DNA from 3 places in the Paenibacillus sp. GCM10027629 genome. Region 1 is predicted to be linked to each of the others. Evidence: riboswitches for the same ligand, from Rfam matches in the RefSeq annotation. Region 1 holds a riboswitch; each other region holds the start of a gene.

Region 1 (8,023 bases):
ACGGTTTACCTTTATCGGGTTCTTACCTCGGGATAAGAAGTCGGTTGAACAGGTCTTGGAATCTCTTCGCATGTCTGAAGGGACATTATTGTTCTATGAATCACCCCATCGTGTGTCGAAGACATTAGAGCATATGCACCGGGTACTCGGAAATCGCCGAATTGTGATGGCCAGAGAGCTGACGAAGAGATATGAAGAGTTCGCGCGTGGAACCATTGAAGAATGCCTCGCATGGCTTGAGGAGCATCCGCCGCAAGGGGAATACTGTCTCGTGCTAGAGCCTTCCGATGGCTCGGCATCTGCCGATCAGACGGTTTGGTGGGAGTCCCTGTCAATTGAGGCGCATGTTGCGCATTATGAGGAGCGTAACGGGGGCAATCGCAAAGAAGCCATGAAACAAGCCGCCGCAGATCGCAATGTATCGAGAAGGGACATTTATAACTCTCTCTTATAAGTGAAGGGCTATAGCATTAAGTTTTATTTCAATAAAGGTTCAAAATCGGCTTATCAGCATCAAGAAGGTTGATTGAAACTGAAGAAGGAGAAGCGGAGTTTAGGCAAAACCTAAATGAGCATCGGACTTCGAAGTTGAAAGCAAGATTCGACGTCGAAACAAACCTCCCGAATCACATCATGATCATAAGCCGATTTTGAACTTCCATATATGGAGAAAAAAAATATACCTTCTGGGCAGGTTAGGCCGCGGAAGGTACCAAGGAGATATAAAAAGGTTAGAATTAATAAGTTTGGTAAATCTATTATATACTAATTTTTTTATTTTGTCACAGGTGTTGGGATATCTGATAAGCATTCGTGACAAATTATTTTTCCCTTAAAGTATGTAACGTTCTCGGCATTACCACAGAAAATACAGGCAGGCTCGTATTTTTTAAGCATAATACGCTCACCATCAACATAAATCTCAAGCGCGTCTTTTTCCCCAATGCCTAATGTGCGGCGTAGTTCAATCGGAATAACGACGCGACCCAACTCATCAACTTTTCTTACAATGCCCGTACTTTTCATCATTTTGTTATTGCTCCTCTCACCAATTAAAGAATCGACAAATGTCGACATAGTTCTATGTTTTTCATGAATATAATAGTACCAAGCATTCCCAAAATAGTCAACCTATAAAATCAATGCTAGACCTAGCAATATATGGGCTGCTACTAGTTGTAGATAAATAAAGGGAAGACAGGTTTTTGGGTCTGAAAGTCTACGAAAATGAATTGGAAAAATAAAACTGACACGATTCGACAAAATCTATAGTTGTGCGACTTTATTCTAGTTCTATAGGGAGGGAAAGATATATGTACAGTTTACAATTACAAGAAGAAAAGGTATTTAAAGACCCAGTACATAAATATATTCATGTGCAGGATCAGACCATTTGGGACTTGATCAATGCCAAAGAATTTCAGCGATTACGCCGCATACGGCAGTTAGGAACGTCTTATTTAACCTTTCACGGGGCGGAGCATAGCCGATTCTCGCACTCCTTGGGCGTGTATGAGATTACGCGCAGGATTATTTCGCAATTCGAACGAAGCGGGTATTCAGATTGGCCGCAGGAAGAGCGGCTGCTTGCACTGTGTGCAGCGCTGCTTCATGATCTTGGCCATGGACCGTTCTCACATTCGATTGAAGAGGCGTTTCAGATGCATCATGAAGATTGGACTTGTCGAATCATTCGAGAGAACTCGGAAATCCATGAGGTTCTACGGCGAATATCGGATGACTTCCCTGAGCGGGTTGCATCTGTTATTCAGAAGACGTACGATAAACCTATTGTTGTTCACCTTGTATCCAGTGCACTTGATGCGGACCGTATGGACTATTTACTTCGAGATGCGTATTTTACCGGTGTGAATTACGGGACATTCGACATGGACCGCATTCTTCGGGTGTTAAGACCTTATCGGGGCCGCATTGTTGTGAAAGAGAGCGGTATGCATGCGATCGAGGATTATTTGATGTCGAGATACCAGATGTACTGGCAGGTTTATTTCCATCCCGTGACACGCAGCTCTGAAATTATCCTGCGACAAATTTTCAAACGGGCACAAGAATTGTATGACAACGAATATTCGTTCCAATTCATGCTGGAGCCATTGCCTTCTTTATTTGAAGGAAAAATTTCAATGGAGCAATATATACGCCTCGATGAGGCTTTAATTCAGACAGTATTTATGCAGTGGACGCAGGAGCAAGATGAGATCCTTGCGGATCTGTGCGATCGGTTCATGGAGCGTAAATTATATAAATATGTCACGTTAGATCACTTGGATGATCAGCAGAAAGATAAGATACATGAGCAATTCGTACATGCAGGGTTAAATCCAGCCTACGATCTGGAAATTGACTCGCCAACGGACTTATCCTATTCGATTTATCGCTCAGGAGAACATCCGATGGGCAAGCAGATTGTGCTCTTGAATCATCATGAACAGCTTCGGGAAATTTCCGAAGTATCCGAAATTGTGCGTTCAATCAGCGGCATTCGCAAAGGCAAATTCCGTTTGTATTTTCCTGAAAATAAACTACGCGCCGTTGCCCACCTGCTTGATCGGGAAATTTCTAAATTATTCGATATGCCAACGACATAATCAAGGACAAAAGATATCAAATTAAGACATTAGAAGGAGATTATGAACTGATGTTATTCGACACACATACGCATTTAGACGCAGTACAATTCGACGAAGATCGGGAGGAAGTCATTGCAAGAGCGCTGGAGCAAGGCGTTACGCAGATGATTAATATCGGGTTTAACCGTGAGACGATCCCGACGACCATGAAATTGGCGGAAAGCTATGATTTTATCTATGCTGCTGTAGGCTGGCACCCGCAAGATGCGATTACGATGCAGCCTGGTGACCTCGAGTGGATTGAAAAGTTATGTGCACATGAGAAGGTTGTTGCGATTGGTGAGATCGGACTGGACTACTACTGGGATACCTCACCAAAGGATGTGCAGCATCGCGTATTCCGTGAACAAATTCGGTTAGCAAAGCGTCTTGATATGCCGATCGTTATTCATAATCGGGATGCGCACGAGGATGTCGTTCGCATTTTGCGCGAAGAGCATGCTGAGGAATGTGGAGGCGTAATGCACTGTTTCTCCGGCAGCTGGGAAATTGCCAAGCAATGCCTAGATTTGGGGTTCTATATTTCATTTGGTGGCCCCATTACATTCAAGAATGCAAGGGTTCCCAAAGAGGTGCTCGCGAACGTTCCGAATGACCGATTTTTGATCGAAACAGACTCGCCATATTTGACGCCGCACCCCTATCGCGGGAAGCGAAATGAGACAGGTTATGTACGTCTTGTCGCGGAGGCAGCAGCGGAAATAAAAGGGCTGAATTTGGAAGAAGTTGCTAAAATTACGATGAAAAATGCCCAAGCCTGTTTCCACTTAGGATGAAAAACGGTGAAAAACGCATGAAAAACTTAATAAACGGGTGAAATAGGTAGTTTTCATCTCAAAAATCGAAGAATATTACAAAATTTTAACCATTAATATCTAAAAATGAGTTTGATGCCTTCTTTACAAGCATGGAGCATTCAGAGTATGATTCAAATCAGAGTTTGAATATTGTTCCATCCATTTTGTATCGCTGAGTCTCCAAATTGGAGAGCGGGGGAACCGATATGGACCTTCTCAGGAGGGTTCGTAATTGATTTCTTAATGGGGTGAATAGAGGGCTTCTCGCCATGAGCGGGATAGCAATCTTAGGGCGACTCTCACGTCCGAATCCGACAGCTAACCTCGTAAGCGTGCAGGGAGAGGTACCCTCGTGCGGCCATCAACTATTGTTTCCAACAGGAAGCCACGAAAGAGACCCTCTTTACGCTAGGCTTCTTTTCTTTTGAATAAAGTTGAGTAGGACGTCATACTGTTACAGAACAGGAGGTGGGGGGACGTACCTAACAGAGGATGGTGTACAGCTGTCACATGCAGGTTGATGCGGCCGTTGTGCAAAAATACAGTATATAGTCTTCGTCAATTTATGATCATGCTTAACACCTGACGGCGGGACTATGAAGGAGGTCTGAAGACGTGGGCGTTTTCCAAACTGAGGAATCCCATGGTACACGATCATCCAGCATGTCTTTCGCATTGCGATGGATGCATGAAAACGTGCGTTTGATATCACTCGTGGCTCTACTGTCACTCGCGATGACTTTCATGTTAATGGTGGTGCTGAATGTTTACGCCAAGAAGGATATTTCTCTGGTCGTAGACGGACAACATATCCAGGTCGAAACGACAAACACAGTATTACAGCACCTACTGGATGAACAAGCTATACAAGTCGGCGCATACGACAAGCTGTCGATGCCGCTCCAATCGGAGCTTAAGGATGGTGACAGCGTTGAAATTTGGCGTGCGGTTCCCGTTCTTGTCACAGCAGATGGTCAGACAAAAAACTTGTTTACGACCGAAAAAACAGTCAAAGAAGTACTCGCAGCTGCGAATATACCAATATCTGAAGACGATAAAATTACACCTGCGCTGAATACACCGATTTCGAACAAACTGGATATTAAGATTACACGCGTCAGTACGAAGTTGGTAAATCGCGAAGTATCGATTCCTTTTGAATTCGTCAAAAAACCCGATGCAACGCTCCTGCAAGGCAAACAGAAGCTAATCCAAGACGGAAAGTCTGGACTTGTTGTTCAGAAGATTGAGAAGGTCTTCGAAGATGGCAAGTTGGTTTCGATCAAAATGGTTGATAAGGCCTATAAATCCAAGGCAACACACAAGATCGTTGCTTATGGTACAAAGAAACCTGAGGCTAAAGTCCGAACTTTGTCTGCTAGTGGACCAGGGGTTGCGAAAATTCATAGCCTTGGTAAAGAAGTGAAATATGCAAAAGTGCTGAAAAATGTAACGTTAACCGCCTATTCTTCGGAAGAAGATGGCATTGGAACGCGGACGGCTTCAGGCACGACCGTAACCGAAGGGCGCACAATCGCTGTAGATAAGGACGTCATTCCGATTGGTTGGTGGGTATACATCGAAGGAGTCGGATTTAGACGAGCGGAAGATACAGGTGGCGCTATTAAGGGCAATAAGATTGACGTGTATATTCAATCCCTAAAGACAGCGAATAAATTCGGCCGTAAGAAGGGGCATACCGTCTATGTGATTGGACCGGTCAAACCGTCGGCGAGCTAATGAGGGTCGTAATTCTAGGCCATGCTTCATTTGCCAATCGTGTATTAATCATATAGTATTATCCATAACAATATGCCATGATAAGAAGAGGGAAACCTCTTCTTTTTGTATTTTGCGGAAGAAAAGAAAGGAAGCGGATTGTACATGATTAAGGAAGTCATCGTGGTCGAAGGGAAAGACGATACCACGGCCATTCGGCGGGCTGTAGAGGCCGATACGATCGAGACCGGGGGGTCTGCCATTAACAATGCGATATTAAAGCGTATTGCGCTGGCTCAGGAGCGTCGAGGCGTAATCATTCTGACAGATCCGGATCATGCCGGGGAACGTATTCGCAAGATTATATCGAATCGTATCCCGGGCTGCAAGCACGCTTTCTTGAAGGAAGCGGATGCCACCTACAAAGGGGACATCGGTGTAGAGAACGCATCGCCAGAAGCAATCCGGTATGCGCTGGATCATCTACGAACGGAATATGAGAAGAATGAACAGCTCATCGATTGGGGTGATCTGATGGATGCAGGACTAATTACCCATCCGAATGCAGCGAGTCGCAGAAGGGCGATGGGGGATATACTTGGGATTGGCATGTGCAACGGAAAGCAGTTCTATAAACGGTGCGGCATGTTCCAGATAAGCCGAGAAGAGTTCTTGGCCGCGTTAGAGCAAATTGAAAATGAAGGGCTGTAGAAATGATGAAAGAAATCAATTCAGCTGGGGCACGCATCGATATTGCGACGCCGAAGCGGACGAAAGATATTATTGGAAAGCATGGATTTTCATTTAAGAAAAGTCTAGGTCAGAATTTTCTGATTGATATGAATATATTGAACAAAATTGTAGATGCTGCAGAACTTGATGAGACCATGGGGGCTCTTGAGATTGGACCTGGGATCGGAGCGCTGACAGAACGTCTTGCGCAGACGGCAGCAGAAGTGACAGCAGTAGAGATCGATACACGATTGATTCCGATTCTGGAAGAGGTACTTGCACCTTATCCGAATGTAGGCGTCGTTCATGGAGACGTGCTGAAAGTGGATTTGAAGCAAATTTTCGAGGAGCGGTTCTCTAAGGTAAGCAAAGTCAGTGTCGTAGCGAATCTTCCTTACTATGTTACGACGCCCATTCTTATGAAGCTACTCGAAGAACGTCTACCGCTGCAAAATATTGTGGTGATGATCCAGAAGGAAGTGGCGGACCGGATGGCTGCTCGCCCAGGTGGGAAAGACTACGGCAGTCTAAGTGTAGCAGTCCAATATTATTGCGAGCCAGAGCTGGTATGTACGGTACCGCATACGGTGTTCATTCCACAGCCGAACGTGGAGTCTGCTGTGATTAAGTTGAAGGTGCGGGATACACCGCCAGTTCAGGTCGCAGACGAAGCCCATTTCTTCCAAGTAGTACAAGCCTCGTTCGCGCAGCGACGGAAGACGATTGCGAATAACTTAAAGGCGAGATTCTTCAATGAAGGCGGCCGTGAGGCGCTGGAAGCCGCGTTACAGGAAGCGGGTATTGAACCTCAGCGCCGAGGCGAAACGCTAAGTATCGCTGAATTTGCGCGTCTTAGCGACGTATTGTTGGCAGCAGGACGGGTATAACCGCTAAAATCCGGTTGATTGCAGGAAATCGATGTGGATTCGAACAGAAGATAGACACCAATCCATGGGCACCTCCATACGATAGACAGAAGAGGTGATTTGGGCCATGAAGCAAGGAGATCTTGTCGTTCGAAAATCGTATGGCGGAGACGTCACATTTCGCATCGAGGCATTTATGAAAGATTTAGTGATTATCAAGGGGATTGACTTTCGTCTATTGGCGGATGCTCCCACGAATGATTTGATGCCTGTAACCGAGGGGAAACCTCTACACTATAAAGAAGAGCAGGCGTTTATTCGTGCGAAGGAATCGACTCGGCTTCTGGAACAGCATAGACGCGTGCAGACCGAGCGGAACCAGGCAGATTTGAATCAGAAAATGATGAACCACCAACCTTACTTTGAAGTACCCGGCAAAGTGCTCCACTTGGACGGGGATCCGAATTATTTAAAGAAGAGTCTAGATTTGTACAATCAACTGCGGGTCCCAGCCGAAGGCCATTACGTGACAGAAGCAAACATGGCTGACGTCCTCTACCGACTGCTTCCCCGTGTAAATCCGGATATCGTTGTCATTACCGGACATGACGGCGTCTATAGGCATTTGAAGAATCGTGATTTGTACAGCTTATCCAGTTATAAGAACTCTCAGAATTTCGTGAATGCCATCAAAACGGCACGGCAATATGAACGGAATTTCGATGTATTGAATATCGTTGCAGGGGCATGTCAGTCGCATTTCGAAGCACTGCTCCAAGCAGGTGCGAACTTCGCAAGCTCACCGGGACGTATTCTCATCCATGCGCTAGATCCGGTGTATGTTGCAGCGAAGGCATCTTTTACACCGATCCGGGAGACGATAAATATTGTGGAAGTTCTCTCCCAGACGATTACGGGAACCGACGGTATGGGTGGTATTGAGACGCGGGGAAGTTATCGAATCGGTCTTCCGAAACTTCGAGACTTAACTAATTTGGACATTGTTCCGTCGATTCCGTGAATAATTTTCGAAATTTAACAAATTTTCCGTTGACAACTTCAAATAATCGTTGATATAATATTCAGTTATTTGACATCACCCCTTGAATTGGTTATAATGGACAAGGAAAGAGGTGGTAGTTGACAATGGCTAAAAATGCGCTGTTGGAAATTAAACGTAGCCTAGAAGCCCATGTCGGGCGAAAAATTATGCTGCGAGCAAACGGTGGTCGCCGAAAGACCATTGAACGTACCGGTG
Region 2 (8,023 bases), on a different contig from region 1:
TTTTGGCCTCCTTATACTATGACTTGCCATGCTAGCAGAAGCTGTGACAATGTTCACATTTGAGCTTGATTCCTTTGGTAACATTCGCATAATTCACCATTGAAAAGGACATAACAAGGAGACGGATTCCGAATGTGCATATCAGAGTATGAAGGGAGGGGATTCGCTTGCGTTCGTGTTGTATATTGTTCCTAGTCCTGCTGGTTCTCTGTGGCGGTTGTTCAAATTCTTCAAATTCCTCACCGCTACCCAAGGCGCTAGAGACATCCCCTGTTACACTTCATTCCAAGGGAACGGATCATAAGCCTGAACCAGGTACGACAAGACAAACGGTCTCACATCGCAAGAAATCCGAGCGTGCCAAGTCTAGACGACAATCTCGTGCTGAAGAAAGCTATCGAGCATTATCCGCTTTGCGCCATAAGTACCCTACGATTTTCAAGAATAGCGGAGCTTCCAATGCCAGGCGCGTATCCCTAACTTTCGATGACGTGCCTGATGAATTCACAGGTAAAGTGCTAGATGTGTTAAAAGAATATAACGTGAAAGCGACATTTTTCGTAATGGGTTACCGAGCAGAAAAACATCCTGATATCATAAGACGTATGGTTCGAGAAGGACATCTCGTTGGCAACCATACCTACAATCATCCTCTGCTCACGAAATTGTCCATGGTCAAATTCAAACAGCAAATTTTGCGGACGGACGCCATACTGCATCGAATTATCGGGTATCACCCTAAGTTCATTCGCCCCCCTTATGGGGAGATCAATGAGCAGCAAGTAAGGTGGGCTGGGAGCCAAGGGTATATCATTGTCAATTGGAATGTTGATTCGCAGGATTGGCGAGGTCTTAGCGCTCAAAGGGTCATGAGCAATATCTTAACGACAACCCGGCCGGGTTCGATCATTTTGCAGCATGCTGGAGGGAATGTTGGGGGCGTCTTGAATGGAACGTTGGAAGCTCTGCCTCGCGTGATTGAACGATTAAAAAATAAGCGTTATCAATTCGTCACACTCACCGATATGTTTCATGTGCGTAAGAACAATGCATAACGCGATGAACGCAGAAACGCTTCCTGCATCCTTGTTCAAGGATGGGAAGCGTTTTTCGCATTTAGGATAATACAAATACTTTTACATTTTGAATGCCGAATTTACTTGCACTCGATTGCGTTGTATCTACGAAGATATCAATGCGATTCCCTCTTATGCTGCCACCAATGTCATTGGCTCTACCGACGAACCCACCGGCTGGCAGACCATTGAATGAGTAACCTGTCACGAATACCTTTGTTCCTAGCGGAATCATTTTAGGATCAACAGCAATGGTACCATGCGTTAATTGATTACCGAAATAATCTAATCCTGCCCACGATCCATTCTCACTTGCAGCTGCTGTATAGGCTGTCGCTTTCACATTCAAGGACTTCTTGTAGCTTGTAGGCTCTCCAGAGATTTGGACCACATTATCAGACGATGCAGACACTGCTGCTTCCTTTTTCTTTGGCTCTGGTTTCTCTTCTTTAATCACTGTAGGCTCCGATGCAGATTTTGCAGTCACCTTCGAATCTGCCACAGGCGGTGCTGAGGCAACCTCAGCTTTTGTTTCTTTGGCTCCAGGAAATTCAATCTTTAATCCTTGATAGATATTGAGTGGATCGACGTTCGGATTCGCCTTCATGAGATCATTCATATCGATGCTGTTCGTCTTTGCGATTTTGAAGAACGTATCTCCGTCTTTCGCGTAATAAGGCGCTGCTGCAACAACAGTAATCGATTGAACAGCTAAGAATGCAGTAAACAACGTAATGGACAATTTCTTCAGATTAAAAATTTTCATAATTCCTCCTTTTCATACGCCTACGAGGTTAGTTGTCGGGTTTGGGTTGAGGATACAACCCTACGCTCATGGCGCTTCACCCCTAGCTGAATCGATTCTTGTGGATTTTGGTATTATCCATTCAGCTGTGAATCATCCCCCGCACTTCAACAAGCGAAGTTTCGGCTCAATCAATATATCACAATTTTGTAACCAGTGCGCAAGCAAATTTTAACAAATCGCGCAACCACGCGGTGTATCAGCATTTTTCATGATTAATTTTTTGATACAATTACAGCAAAAAGACCTATTCTTCGAGTTTTGAGGCTCGAATCGAATAGGTCTTCCAATGATAAAACGACTTTTATTTAACCAAAGAAGGTATTGTATAACAGATATGCATTCAATACAATGATGACGATAGTTACGAACCATGCCGTCCATTTGATCCAAGACTTATTTACAAACTCACCCATTTTAGCAGGATCGCTTGTAAATTTCACGAGTGGTACGACTGCAAAGGACAGCTGGAGCGAGAGAATCACTTGACTCAGGATGAGCAAATCACTAACACCCTTCTCACCATACATTACCGTTACGATAACCGCTGGAATAATAGCGATCATCCGCGTAATTAAGCGGCGCAGCCATGGTTTGAGTCGAATATTCAGGAAACCTTCCATGACGATCTGTCCTGCTAACGTTCCTGTTAACGTCGAGTTCTGGCCCGATGCTAGTAGAGCGACCCCAAAAACGATACTGCCTAGTGTTGTGCCGAGTAGTGGTGTCAACATATGATAGGCATCTCCGATATCCGCAATGCTCGTCATACCCGCTTCATGGAAGGTGGCAGATGCAATGATCAAAATCGATGCATTGATGAATAACGCGAATAATAGGGCGATGGATGAATCCCAAGTCGAGTATTTAATCGCTTGACGTTTCCCTGCCGAGTTCTCGTCGTAGCCCCGGGTCTGTACAATGGATGAGTGCAGATACAAATTATGAGGCATGACGGTGGCCCCTAGAATTCCGATGCCAATATACAACATCGTTGGGTTCGTAATGATCTCAGCACTAGGAATGAATCCACGTGCAATTCCACCAAGATCCGGTCTGGATAAGAAATATTCAACCACAAAACAGCCGCCAATCGTTACGATCAATAAAATGACTAATATCTCGATATATCGAAACCCTTTGTTCTGAAGGAGCAGAACGATGAGGACATCCACTGCGGTAATTAATACGCCATATACAAGTGGAATCCCGAATAACAAATTTAACGCTATCGCTGCCCCGATGACTTCGGCCAAATCACAAGCGGCTATCGCCAGCTCACACAGCACCCACAATACGAAATTCACTGGTTTCGTATAATGATCTCGGCAAGCTTGCGCAAGATCACGCCCCGTTACGATCCCTAGTTTGCCAGCAAGTGCCTGCAGTAACATCGCCATCAAGTTGGAAATGAAGATAACGGACAGTAGCGTATAGCCGAACATCGAACCTCCGGCAATACTCGTCGCCCAGTTCCCCGGATCCATGTAACCTACGGCAACAAGATAACCTGGGCCCGCAAATGCTAAAAACTTCTTGAGCCATGAACCTGTCTTAGGAATTTTCATGGACCGATAAACTTCAGGTAAAGAATGCTGATCCCGTTCTTGTCGCCATGCTTTCTTCGCAAAAGCTGGTTCACTCAATGGTTTCATTTCTACATTGTTCTCCATAACAATCACTCCTATCTTACTGGTGGTACTTTCCTCATACCTGTCTATGTCAATTGTGTATTGGACAAAATATTTTTCCTTAGTGCAACTTTTAGGGTAAAAATAAAAGCCACTTCAATGCATCTTATTCAGAGGAATCATAAATGTTCTACTAATTAAATTGTACTAGGGAAACTTTTTTTGTCAATACCTAAATTTCGGTACCTCACCAACAATTTATCACAATACCCGTGTCACTGGGTTCTCATGCAAAAATCCCCCGTCCTTGCTTGGACGGAGGATTGTAAGAACGACTCGATTAGAGTACTTTGCTAAGAAATTCTTGCGTACGCGGATGCTTCGGATGACTGAATACCGTCTGCGGATCGCCTTCCTCGACAATATTCCCGCCATCCATGAACACGATTCGATCACCGACTTCGCGGGCAAATCCCATCTCATGCGTGACGATCACCATCGTCATCCCTTGTGCTGCGAGGGACTTCATGACATCCAGCACTTCCCCGACCATTTCTGGATCAAGCGCTGATGTCGGCTCATCGAACAACATCACATGCGGCTGCATAGCAAGCGCACGAGCGATCGCAATACGCTGCTTCTGCCCACCGGATAATTGCGAAGGATAAGCATTCTTCTTATCTTCGAGACCAACTTGGCGAAGTAAATCGAGCGCAATTTGCTCCGCCGAAGCTTTGTCCTTCTTCAATACCTTTAGCGGCGCAAGCGTAATATTGTCTAAGACAGTCATATGCGGGAACAGGTTAAATTGCTGGAACACCATGCCCATTTTCTCGCGTGTGGCATTGATATTGTGCGATTTATCTGTAATTGCATTCCCTTCAAATTGGATCGTTCCTTTCGTAGGAACTTCAAGCAGATTAAGGCATCGTAGAAAAGTACTTTTCCCCGATCCACTCGGACCGATCACAACAACGACTTCCCCTTTTTCGATGGTCATGTCGATGCCTTTCAGGATTTCAAGCTTGCCATAATGTTTGTGCAGGTCTGTTACCTTAATCACTTGCCTTCAGCCTCCGTTCTGCGACTCCAAGTAGCTTAGAGCACGTAAATGTAAGAATGAAGTACAGCACAGCCGCAATGATAAGCGGTGGTAACCCTGCATAAGTGCTTCCACGTACAACTTCTTCTTGAAACATAATATCTGTAATCCCGATCAGGGAGACAATGGACGATTCTTTAATAATAACGACGAACTCATTACCAATCGCCGGAAGCACTTGCTTCAGAGCTTGCGGGAGAATAATGTAACGCATCGCCATGCTTTGGCTCATCCCGAGTGAACGTGCAGCTTCGAGCTGTCCTTTGTCAACAGACTCAATACCTGCACGGAAGATCTCCGCAAGATATGCCGCACTATTGAGGGATAATGCTATCGCACCTGCAATGAATTTCGGGAACTCAATACCAATGGAGGGCAGTCCGAAGTAAATAATGAACAACTGAACCATAAGCGGAGTCCCGCGTAAAAACTCAATATAAGCTATAGCCAACCACTTGAATGGCTTAATTCGAGAACGGCGCATTAGAACTAGAATAACACCAAGAATGAAGCCGAACACAACGGTAACAAGCGATAAGAGTAACGTCCACCATACTCCACTAAGGAATGTAGACTTGTATTGCACGAGGATCGTCCATATGTTGGAATCGCCTTCTTCCGCAAGCTTCGTTGCATCTGTTACATATTTCTTCACTTTATCTTCGCTCATCAAGCGATCAATGGTCTTATTCATTTGACTCACAAGATCTTCGCGGCCCTTCTTCACAGCAACTGCATAACCGTTATCCTCTGACTTCGGGCGTGCGTCTGCAATAGCGAGTGTTGAACGGTTCTTCTCGTAAGATTCTGCAACAGGCAGCTCCACGATTAGGGCATCAACGCGTTTGGATTCAAGGCTAAGAAGGATATCTGACATTTTACTCAGCGCATCAACCTTGGCATTCGGAATAGCTCGGGCAATATCTTCGTAAATCGTCGACTTCTGAGCCCCGATGTTCTTCCCGATCAAATCATCCATCGTCTTATACTTATCTTTGTCTTCAGCACGTACCAAGACGGCTTGATCCGATGTATAGTAGATCGATGAAAAGTCTACATTCTTCTTACGTTCTTCCGTTGGATTCATGGCCGCCATGGCGATATCAATCTTACCGGAGTTTAACGCGAGCAGCAGACTGTCAAATTTCATATCTTCAATGACGAGTTCTGCACCCATATCTTTCGCGAGCTCTTTCGCGATTTCAATATCAAATCCTACAATTTCATCCGTACCGTTGATTTTCTTATGAAACTCATACGGAGGGTAATCTGCACTTGTTCCAAGTACCAATTTTTTACTGTTCGTTGATTGTCCAGATGCATCGGAATTCACTCCACTACAACCGGCAATCAACATGATTGTTAATAAACATGCAAGCAATGCGTTAATTCTTTTCATTCGATCAATCCTCTTATGTCTTATTATCATGGCGCAAGGAGAATTATACGTTATCATGCATGAATATACAACAATTATTTTCGACAAAATTCGAGTAATCCAACGTTTTCCTGATTCAATACAATATAATGTTGGTCAATTTTCAAAAAGATGGAATATATCAGGTTATCTTCGTCATTTTAGGATGCCCTTCAGCGACAAAGACATGCGCTAACGCAACGGGCAGTGATATTGGACCCCCAGCTTCCCTGCCGTTACCAACTTTCCATAGCATGCCAAAAAGGCGATACTTATAAGTATAAGTACCGCCTTTCATATAAGGTATATGATTCATTTCTACGCATTATCGATTACACATCAGACTCGTCCTGAATGATCTCATGCATTTTATCGCATTTCGGCAAAGATACGATGACGGACGTTCCTTCCCCCGAAATACTCGTGATGGTTAGTGTCCCTCCATGCTGCTCGACCAATTCTCTCGTAATCGCGAGACCAAGTCCTGTGCCCCCGCCTAACGGATTCACCTGGTAGAACTTCTCCGTCACTTTGGTAATGTGATCTTGAGTAATTCCGATACCTGTATCACGAACCGTTACGATACATTCCTTCGGCTCATATTCGATGTGAATGAAGATGTTCGATTGGACATGCGAGAACTTAAGGGCATTATCGATGATATTCAAGAATACTTGCTTCAATCGATTGAAATCACCAATGATCGGTACCGGTACGCCGCTCACATTAATCGTAAGCCGTACCTGCTTCTGTTCCGCTTTGGTTCGAACTTGAAGCTTCGTCTCTGTCAGGAGCCCTATAATATCAACAGGATCTTGATGCAGCTTCACTTCTTTCTGCTGCAATCTTGAGAAATCCAATAGCTCTTCAACAAGCCCAATCAATCGATCTGTCTCCTTGGCAATAATCGTCATCCCCAGCTTCGTCTCTTCAGGATCAGAGAAATTGCCAGATACGAGCGTTTCAGTCCATCCTTTGATCCCTGTCAACGGTGTGCGGAGCTCGTGAGAAATCGATGATACGAAATCATTCTTCACCTGATCACTGCGAACGATTTCTTCAGCCATATAGTTCAGTGATGAAGCTAATTCACCTAGCTCATACCTGTAATCCCCTTCGACTCGCACATCAAACCGTCCCTTCGCCATCTGCGCAGAGAACGCTGTGATGTTGTTGATCGGTTTGACGATCGAATTCGCAAGACCAAAGCTGATCAGCAGAACCACCGCGAGTACGACGATGCCCACAGCGACTGAAATGAGTATAATGTTCGATATTTTATTGTTGATGGCTTCGAGCGACGTCACGTATCTCAGAATATACAATGTCTGGCCTTGATCCATAAGCGGTGTCGAAACAGCCATCACATGCTCGCCCGTACCGACCTGACTTCCAATCCACGTTTCTTGTTTGCCATGGACTGCTTGCGCTATGTCGGAAGTCTGTATTCCTTTCTCCACTTGGAACCCTGACGAACTAATCAGCACATCGCCCCGCGTATTTAAGACTTGCAGCTCGGTATTCTCTAGATTGAACATTTTTAGAATATCGGGCAAATAATTCGGGTCATTCTCCGATGCATAGGACACACCGACGAATTTCTGGTAATACGATGTGGCTTGATTCGCATGATTTGACATGTAGTTCGATATCGTATTGTAATAATAGGACTGGATCGAGATCATGAAGATCACCTCGACGATCATAATCGTCAAGAATACGACGATGAAATAATGCATGACGACGGATCGCCGCAATCCTTTTTTAAACATGTCGGCTTCCCTTCCACTTGTATCCATGACCCCATACGGTTTCAATGAACATCGGTGTGGACGGGTCATCTTCCAGCTTCTGACGCAATCTTCGAATATTTACATCCACAATTTTGGGATCCCCCATGTAATCCTTGCCCCAGACATGATCCAGCAAGACATCGCGGCTAAGTGGCACATCCTCGCGCTCCAGGAATAATTGAATCAAGGAGAACTCCGT
Region 3 (8,023 bases), on a different contig from region 1:
GGCATTACGAGTGGTGCTGTCAAAGGGTAAGACAGTTCACAACGAGTGCGCTGAAAGGAGGGGATGGTGCGCAGCAAGATAGCGCGCTATGGACAATTTTGCAGCAATAGGAAATGCGAATCGATTTCGAGACTTGCTATAGAAATGATCAGATGAGAGGGGATTCATAAGCTATGAAGAAATCTTGTAAAATCGCGATGTTAACGATGTTAGTCAGTATGATTGCACTCGCAGGCTGCGGTGCGAAGGGGACGGATGAGCAAGCAGCAGCAGGGGGCAAGGCGGAAGACGGGAAGTTAAAACCATATAAAATTACGCTCGTCTACCCAGGCACAGCGCAGAAGGATCTAGCGGTTGTACAAGAAGAGATGAGCAAATATTTGACGGAGAAAATCAATGCAACGATTGAACTGAAGCCGATTGAGTGGGGTTCATGGGACGATAAGACGAATTTGATGAAAATCTCCAATGAACCGTTCGACCTGATGTTCACAGCGAGCTGGTACTACTATCCTCGGGATGCTGCGAAAGGTCAGTATCTTGAACTGGATGACCTGATGAATCAATACGGTAAAGATATTCCGGACGTGCTTGGCCCGGATTTCATCAAAGGCTCGCGCATCGGCGGTAAATTGTACGCATTGCCGACCAAGAAAGAATTCGGACAAGGCTTCGGACTCTTGCTCAGCAAGAAGCTGGTCGATAAATATAAATTCGATATTAACGGGGTTAAATCGATTGAAGATGTAGAGAAAATGCTCGGCACAATCAAAGCGAATGAGCCAGGCGTAACACCGATCATTAGCCGTAAATTCACGAATGTCTGGGAAGCGGCTAACTACGACAATATTATTGCGCACATCGCTGTGGCACGCGGCAGCAAAGAGATCAAAGCGATCGATAAGCTGGAAGATCCCAAATATATCGATTTCTACAAACGGATGAATGTCTGGTATAAGAATGGATGGTTCGACAAAGATATTCTGACATCCGACACGGATCAAGCGATGAATATGATTAAAGCTGGTAAAGGATTCGCCGTTGCATCATCCCTCAAGCCTGGCAAAGATAAAGAGATGAGCCTCACGTCGGGGACTGAAGTTGTCCAAATGGAGACAGCCGATCCGTTCACAACAACAGGGGATGCACAAGGCGCGATGCTCGGCATTTCCCGTACTTCAGAAGATCCAGCAAGAGCGATGATGTTCTTGAACTTGCTCTATACAGATAAGAAGCTCCTGAATATGCTCGATTGGGGCGTTGAAGGCAAGCACTACGTGAAGAAGTCGGAGAATATAATTGACTTTCCAGAGGGCGTTAATGCTGATACACAAGCTTACCCAAGCCCTGGCGGCTGGATGTTCGGGAACCAATTCAACTCGTACCTATGGGCAAATGAAGATCCGCAGAAATGGGAGCAATTCCAGAAGCTCAATGACAGCGCGGAGCGGTCCATTATTCTAGGCTTTGCGTTCAATCAAGAACCGGTTAAAGCTGAAATGGCTGCGATCGAGAACGTCAATAAAGAGTTCGAGGCATCGCTCGGAACAGGTGCGGTAGATGCCGAGAAGACGATTGCGAAATGGAAAGAGAAACGCGATGCGGCTGGATTCGCCAAAGTGAAGGCAGAGGTCGACAAGCAGCTGCAGGAGTGGGCTGCCGCGCAAAAATAGGCATGAATTAACAATACAACAGGGAATCCTTCACGGGGCGCTTGCAAAAGTGAACCGAGAGGGATTCCTTATGTGCTATCATCACATTAGTATCGATTGCGTGTCTAATGATGAAGATCCATGACCGAAGCGGGAGGAAATCTATGAGTATACGCCATTCTCTTCGATTTAAGCTAATTATCGGATTTATGACCCTCGCGATTCCGCTGATGGTGCTGCTGCTCTATAACAATTTCTATGCATCCAACACGGTGAGAGAGCAGGTCGCTGAATCGAATAAGAATATGATTATTCTCTATTCGAATCAGATTCAGACGCTACTTAACCGTGAGGTGAATTTGCTCTATAACCTTGCGATTGAAGATCCGAATATTATCGCGCTGCCTCGGTCGATTCATGACCCGGATGAATATTTCCTCAATAAAGGACGTGTTCTGAATATCTTGAACCGTGACCATCGGTTCAATAGTGGCGTTGATTTTGAATTTATCTATACGATTCAGAACAAAGATTTCTTCAACACGGCGATGAAGGCGACCAGCTATGAGGAAATGGAAGCGCTGCAATCGACGTTAGGCAGCCTGCTGCAGGATGCGAAGCCAGACAGTCCATATTTTCGTGAATGGAAAGTCATCCCGGTTCTTCACGAATATGCATTGGTCCGTATTGTGGATACGGGGTCGGGTGTCTATCTAGGAGCCTGTGTACGATTACGAAACCTGATGATTCCGCTAGACTTCATTGGCCTCGGACAAGAGGGGTTCTCGGCATTCCTGACAGAACAAGGCGACATTATGACGAACAAAGAGGGCACTCAACAAGCCAAGCTAGATGCCTCGCTCCTTGCTGGGATGAATGACACCTATCAACGGTTCCGACTGCAGCAAGAGGATTATATCGTCGTCAGCAATCCAATCAAGGATACGGATATGATGTTAAGCGCCTTTATTCCGGAAGAGAAACTATTGCAGAAATTAACGAAGTTCCGCAGCTTTATTTTTATTATCCCGATTCTGGCTGGCTTCTTATTGATTATTTATTTGATCTATCTCAATGACATTATGCTGAAACCGATGAACAACCTCATCCGCGGGATGCGTAAGATCAAGCAAGGCGAGTGGTCCTTCCGCCTGCACAATCCGAAGACGAGAGAGTTCACGATTATTAATGATGCTTATAACGATATGGCTTCTGAAATTCAGGCGTTGAAGATTAACGTCTACGAGGAGCAAATTAAGGCGCATAAGGCAGAATTGAAGCATCTACAGCTCCAGATCAATCCGCATTTTCTGCTAAACTCGATCAACATCATCTACAACTTGGTTGAGATTAAGAATTACAAGCTGATTCAGGTCATGTGCGTGAATCTGGTGAAATATTTCCGATTCGCGACAAAGACGAATCAAGTCGTTGTGACGATTGCGGAGGAAATGGAGCATATGGAGAGCTATATCCGGATTCAGCAGCTGCGTTTCCCTGAGCGGGTTACGTATTCGTACCATATTGCGGAAGGACTGGATAGAGCCTGTATTCCGCCTCTGCTAATCCAACCTTTCATTGAGAATTCGATCAAATATGGGTTTGATTTTATGGATCGTCCGTTTCACATGGAGATTCGTATAGCTCGCTTAGCAGAGCCAGATTTATATGAAATCGTCATTGTGGATAATGGAAGCGGGTTTCCTGAAGAGGCGCTTGAATCGCTGCAGAATGGAAGTTACTTCACGCAGCCGCAGGATGAGCATCTCGGCATCTGGAATGTGCATCATCGATTGAAACATATTTTCGGGCAAGCGGCAGTGCTTGAATTCGCGAATGAGCCGGGTGCCGGCGCGAAAGTGAGGCTTGTACTTCCTTATCGCACGCTTACGCAGTTCAGTTCTTATGATAGTGGACCTTGGGAGGGGTAACGATGTATAGAGCGCTGATCGTGGATGATGAGATTTATGCTGTGCTGGGGATTAAGAGCGGTGTGAATTGGGAGGAGCTGCAAGTATCGGAAGTCCATGAAGCCTATAACATGCGGGAAGCGATGAAGGTATTCGAACGTACACCGATCGATATTCTCATCTGTGATATCGAGATGCCGAAGGGGACGGGTATTGAGCTGCTTGAATGGGTGAATGCACACTCGCCTGCGACCGAGACGGTGTTCTTGACAGCACATGCCGATTTCAGCTTCGTGAAGCGAGCGGTCCAGCTCGATAGCTTCGATTATTTGCTCAAGCCTGTGGAATATGAAGTGCTGCAGTCGACCTTGGCCAAGATGCTGCAATCGATTGAGCAGGAGAAGGAATTGCTGCAGCTGCGCGAACAATACAAGCCCTATTATGATCTCTGGACGAAGAAGAAGCCGCTCATTGCCGATAAATTCTGGAATGACGTACTCTCGAATCGCATTACCTGTACACCGACCAATGTGCAGAGTTTGCTCGAGGAGCATGATCTGACGTTCAAGCCGGATATTAAGATTTTACCTCTTCTTATTAGTGTTGAAGCATGGCAACGGGAGTTCAGTACAAGAGATGAAGAAATGATGGAGTATGCCATTCGGAAGGGGGCGTCCGAGCTGCTGCTGCATGAGGCGAATGGGGTTGTCATTCAGACACGTCAGGGCGTGAATGTCGTGATTCGTTATTTGGACGAGGGGCATAGCGGAAGTGCAGGGCTGTCCGAGGCGTGCCAGGAGTATATTCAGTCTTGTCAGCAGTACTTCAATTGTCAGATCTCTTGCTATATTGGGGAAGTCACTTCGTTATTTAACGTGAGCGAGATGTATCATGAATTGCTCGAGCTGGAATACAACAACTTGCACAAATCCAATCAAGTGTACTTCTTGCGCAACCGGGAGAAGACCGGCATGATGAAGCTGCCGCTCTTCACTGCTTGGACGATTCTGATCGAGCAGGGGAAGCGGGAAGAGATCGAGAAGGAGCTGGCGCGGTGTATTGCAGCGTTCCGGTCGGACGCAAGACTATCTGCGAGCGCACTGCAGGCATTCAATCATGGATTTCTTCAGATGATTCATTACATCCTGCACAAGAATGGGGTGTCTGCGCATGAACTGCTGCATGAGGGGCAGGGGCAATTGAACGGGGCCGCACCTCGAACACTGGATCAGATGCATGCTTGGGCATTGAAGCTCATCGGGCTGGTGTCCCATTCCTTGCATCAGAACGATTCAGTGATTGAACAAGTTCAACGTTACATCGCCGATCATCTGAGCGAAGTGATTACAAGAGAACAGCTCGCGGAGTATGTGCATCTGAATCCTGCGTATTTGTCCAGGCTATTCAAGCGTGAAGTGGGCGAATCGATCACGGATTACATTTTGAATGAAAGGATGAAGGTAGCAAAGGAATTAATCGCTACATCGTCGATGCCGATTTCGGATATTGCCAAATCGCTGGGATACAGCAATTTCTCCTATTTTGCGAAAATGTTCAAGAAGGTCTACCATGCGACACCGCAGCATTTCCGGCGCCAATTAGGTTGAAATGTGACTTCTTGAAATATACGATAATTTAATATTTGACTGTCTAAGATAAATTGTTGTAAAATGGAAATACGCTTAATTTCCGGATATGAGATCGGAAAGCGGGGGAACCAATTTTTAGGGGCGAATCAAGGATGTATTGTAGGGAACCATCTTTCCCGAGCCCGACAGCTAACCTCGTCAGCAGTGGATGGGTCAATCATAGACACTTTTTCCGCACCCCTGACCCGTTGAACCGGGTCTTTTTGCGTCTAATCGAGAGTGACCCGGTTGCCTGCAAGGACGAAGCACATGCTTACGCTTGCGGACTGCGGGTCATTTTTTATGTTGAAGAACGAGAGGAGGGACACAGCGTTACCATAAATCTGACTTTCAAGGAGGAACAACAATATGGCACAGCCGAAATATATCACGAATATCGATAAAATTGTGGAGATCCCGGAGCAAGAACGGGCGAAGTTGAAGCAAATAACGGAGAAGTTCGTATTTCGCGTGAATGATTATTACTTGAAGCTGATTGACTGGAACGACCCGAATGACCCGATTAAGAAATTGGTAATCCCGAATGAGGGAGAATTATCCGAATACGGTAGATGGGATGCGTCCGATGAGGACACGAATTACGTGGTTCCGGGTTGTCAGCATAAGTATAAGACGACGGCTCTGCTCATCGTATCCGAGGTATGTGGTGCGTACTGCAGGTACTGCTTCCGTAAACGTCTGTTCCGTAATGATGTAAAAGAAGCGATGTCGGATGTGAGTCCGGGCATCGAATATATTCGGCAGCATCCGGAGATTAACAATGTGCTCCTGACAGGCGGAGATAGCTTGATTCTGGCAACACCCAAATTGAAAATGATTATTGAGCAATTGCGAGACATTGAACATGTGAAGATTATTCGGCTCGGCTCCAAAATTCCCGTGTTCAACCCGATGCGCATCTATGAGGATGAGGAGCTGCTCGATACCATTCGGACATTCTCGAATAGTGATCGCCGGATCTATGTGATGGCCCATATCAATCATCCGCGTGAAATAACGCCTGAAGCAAGACGAGGGTTTGAGGCGTTACATCAAGCTGGAGCGATCGTCGTGAATCAGACCCCGATCCTTCGGGGCATTAATGATAACGCTGATGTCTTAGCGGAATTGCTCGATAAGTTGTCTTGGGCGGGGGTCACGCCATATTACTTCTTCGTTAACCGCCCTGTTGCGGGAAATCGGGATTTTGTCCTGCCGCTCGAACAGGTGTATCGCCTCGTTGAAGAAGCCAAAGCGAAGACATCCGGCCTCGGCAAAAGAATCCGACTATCGATGAGTCATACATCCGGTAAAATCGAAATTCTCGCGATTGAGAAAGGAAAAGCTTACTTGAAGTATCATCAATCGAGAGATGACCATTACGGTAAATTTATGATGCTGCCTTGTCCGAAGGATGCGTCATGGTTCGATGATCTGCCGGGGAATGAAGCATATTGGAAGAAGCCGAAGAAGAAGACAGATGCGATTGTCTCGGTGAATGAGCTGCCGCAATTCCCGCAGAAGGCAAGCCGTTCGGCGGCGTCGCAGCCAGCGATGAAGGCTGTGAATCAATAACATCATAACGGTAAAATAAAAGACGGGTGGCTTCTCAGAGTGATGCTGGGAAGCAGCCCGTCTTTTGTTAAGGTGCCAACCCTTTCATAATAAATTGGATCGTGGCTTCACGTTCCAGTGCGTCATCCCAATCTGATCCTTCTTGGGGCTCCAAGATGGAACGGAACAGTACATAGCCCAAGATAGAGAAGGCGCTAAGCCGCATAATGGTGAGGGAGGGGAGATCAATCAGCTTTCCTTCGCCTTGCAGCTTATGAATAATTCTCTCGAATCGTCCCTTCATCTCGTTGAAGACGAGCTGCTGCAGCTGCTTCTGGAGATCGGGGTGGAAGGGCAATTCCTGCACCACAATTTTGAACAAGCTGCGATTCTGCTGCAGGAAAGTAATGCGATTGTCGATCAGTGCCCGAAGGAGCTGATCGAAGCTATCGTAATCTCTGGAGAGGACATCTTTGAACTCTCTCAGAAGAAAGGGGGCAAGCAGCTTCACCATGGCCGGTGTGACGATCGAGAGCAGCAGGTCCTTCTTGGTCTTAAAGTGGCGGAATATCGTTCCCTCCGCGACGCCAGCCCGCTGGGCGATCTCGCTCGTTGAAGATGCCGCATAGCCTTTCTCCGCGAATATTTCAATCGCTGCTTCGAAGATTCGCACTTGCTTGGCGGTTCGTGGAGCGGTAGGATCGCCTTGCAAGAGCTCCTCCATCCATGGCTCCAGCGATTTGGTCATATAGGTCAACTCCTTGCTAGATTAGATCGCGCGCTGCTTCTTCAGCGCTGCGATATTGAGTAGTGCGAAGACGATCGAGAATCCAAGCAGGATATAGATATCGAGCTGAATGTCGCCAATACTTTCCCCGCGAATCATAATCCCTCGCATGGCATCAGCCCCGTAATAGAGCGGCATGATGTAACTCAGCTTCTGCAGCCAAGGCGCCATTGCATCCAGATTGAAGAGTCCGGAGAAGAACACTTGCGGGACGATGACGAGCGGAATGAACTGAATGATCTGGAACTCGCTGCTGGCAAAAGAGGAGAGCAGCGTGCCGAGTGTCAGTGCCGTCAAGGTGAGCAGCAGGTTGATTAGGAGCACGAGCCCAAAATTGCCGACCATATACATGCCGAGCACTTCAATGGCGAACCACGTGATAAGCGTGGCTTGCAGCAAGGTGAAGATGCCGAACCCTAATAGATATCCGCCGACGACTTCGGAGCGCCGGATCGGTGTAGCAAGCAGCCGTTCAAGCGTTCCTGTCGTGCG

What was found. A riboswitch is a leader RNA that binds a small molecule or an ion and turns the genes downstream of it on or off. The one in region 1 is predicted to bind cyclic di-AMP.
Region 2: linked by a shared signal. The riboswitch ahead of ACFQZR_RS16270 (3D domain-containing protein) and the one ahead of ACFQZR_RS27790 (resuscitation-promoting factor) in region 1 are both predicted to bind cyclic di-AMP.
Region 3: linked by a shared signal. The riboswitch ahead of ACFQZR_RS25825 (KamA family radical SAM protein) and the one ahead of ACFQZR_RS27790 (resuscitation-promoting factor) in region 1 are both predicted to bind cyclic di-AMP.

Annotation. Positions count from the first base shown of each region.
Region 1 is NZ_JBHTGZ010000021.1:8,124-16,146, forward strand. It holds gene rsmI (16S rRNA (cytidine(1402)-2'-O)-methyltransferase) at 1-454, shown strand, start outside; gene ACFQZR_RS27775 (AbrB/MazE/SpoVT family DNA-binding domain-containing protein) at 775-1,029, opposite strand; gene ACFQZR_RS27780 (HD domain-containing protein) at 1,314-2,609, shown strand; gene ACFQZR_RS27785 (TatD family hydrolase) at 2,660-3,427, shown strand; cyclic di-AMP (ydaO/yuaA leader) riboswitch at 3,609-3,795, shown strand; gene ACFQZR_RS27790 (resuscitation-promoting factor) at 4,064-5,188, shown strand; gene rnmV (ribonuclease M5) at 5,333-5,878, shown strand; gene rsmA (16S rRNA (adenine(1518)-N(6)/adenine(1519)-N(6))-dimethyltransferase RsmA) at 5,884-6,786, shown strand; gene yabG (sporulation peptidase YabG) at 6,893-7,786, shown strand; gene veg (biofilm formation stimulator Veg) at 7,912-8,023, shown strand, end outside.
Region 2 is NZ_JBHTGZ010000009.1:1,473,981-1,482,003, forward strand. It holds gene ACFQZR_RS16265 (polysaccharide deacetylase family protein) at 168-1,055, shown strand; gene ACFQZR_RS16270 (3D domain-containing protein) at 1,117-1,842, opposite strand; cyclic di-AMP (ydaO/yuaA leader) riboswitch at 1,845-2,019, opposite strand; gene ACFQZR_RS16275 (Nramp family divalent metal transporter) at 2,190-3,554, opposite strand; gene ACFQZR_RS16280 (amino acid ABC transporter ATP-binding protein) at 3,853-4,575, opposite strand; gene ACFQZR_RS16285 (ABC transporter substrate-binding protein/permease) at 4,568-6,013, opposite strand; gene ACFQZR_RS16290 (sensor histidine kinase) at 6,364-7,803, opposite strand; gene ACFQZR_RS16295 (response regulator transcription factor) at 7,796-8,023, opposite strand, start outside.
Region 3 is NZ_JBHTGZ010000017.1:27,147-35,169, forward strand. It holds gene ACFQZR_RS25805 (carbohydrate ABC transporter permease) at 1-30, shown strand, start outside; gene ACFQZR_RS25810 (ABC transporter substrate-binding protein) at 174-1,673, shown strand; gene ACFQZR_RS25815 (sensor histidine kinase) at 1,817-3,583, shown strand; gene ACFQZR_RS25820 (response regulator transcription factor) at 3,586-5,169, shown strand; cyclic di-AMP (ydaO/yuaA leader) riboswitch at 5,232-5,370, shown strand; gene ACFQZR_RS25825 (KamA family radical SAM protein) at 5,560-6,765, shown strand; gene ACFQZR_RS25830 (TetR/AcrR family transcriptional regulator) at 6,833-7,492, opposite strand; gene ACFQZR_RS25835 (ABC transporter permease) at 7,514-8,023, opposite strand, start outside.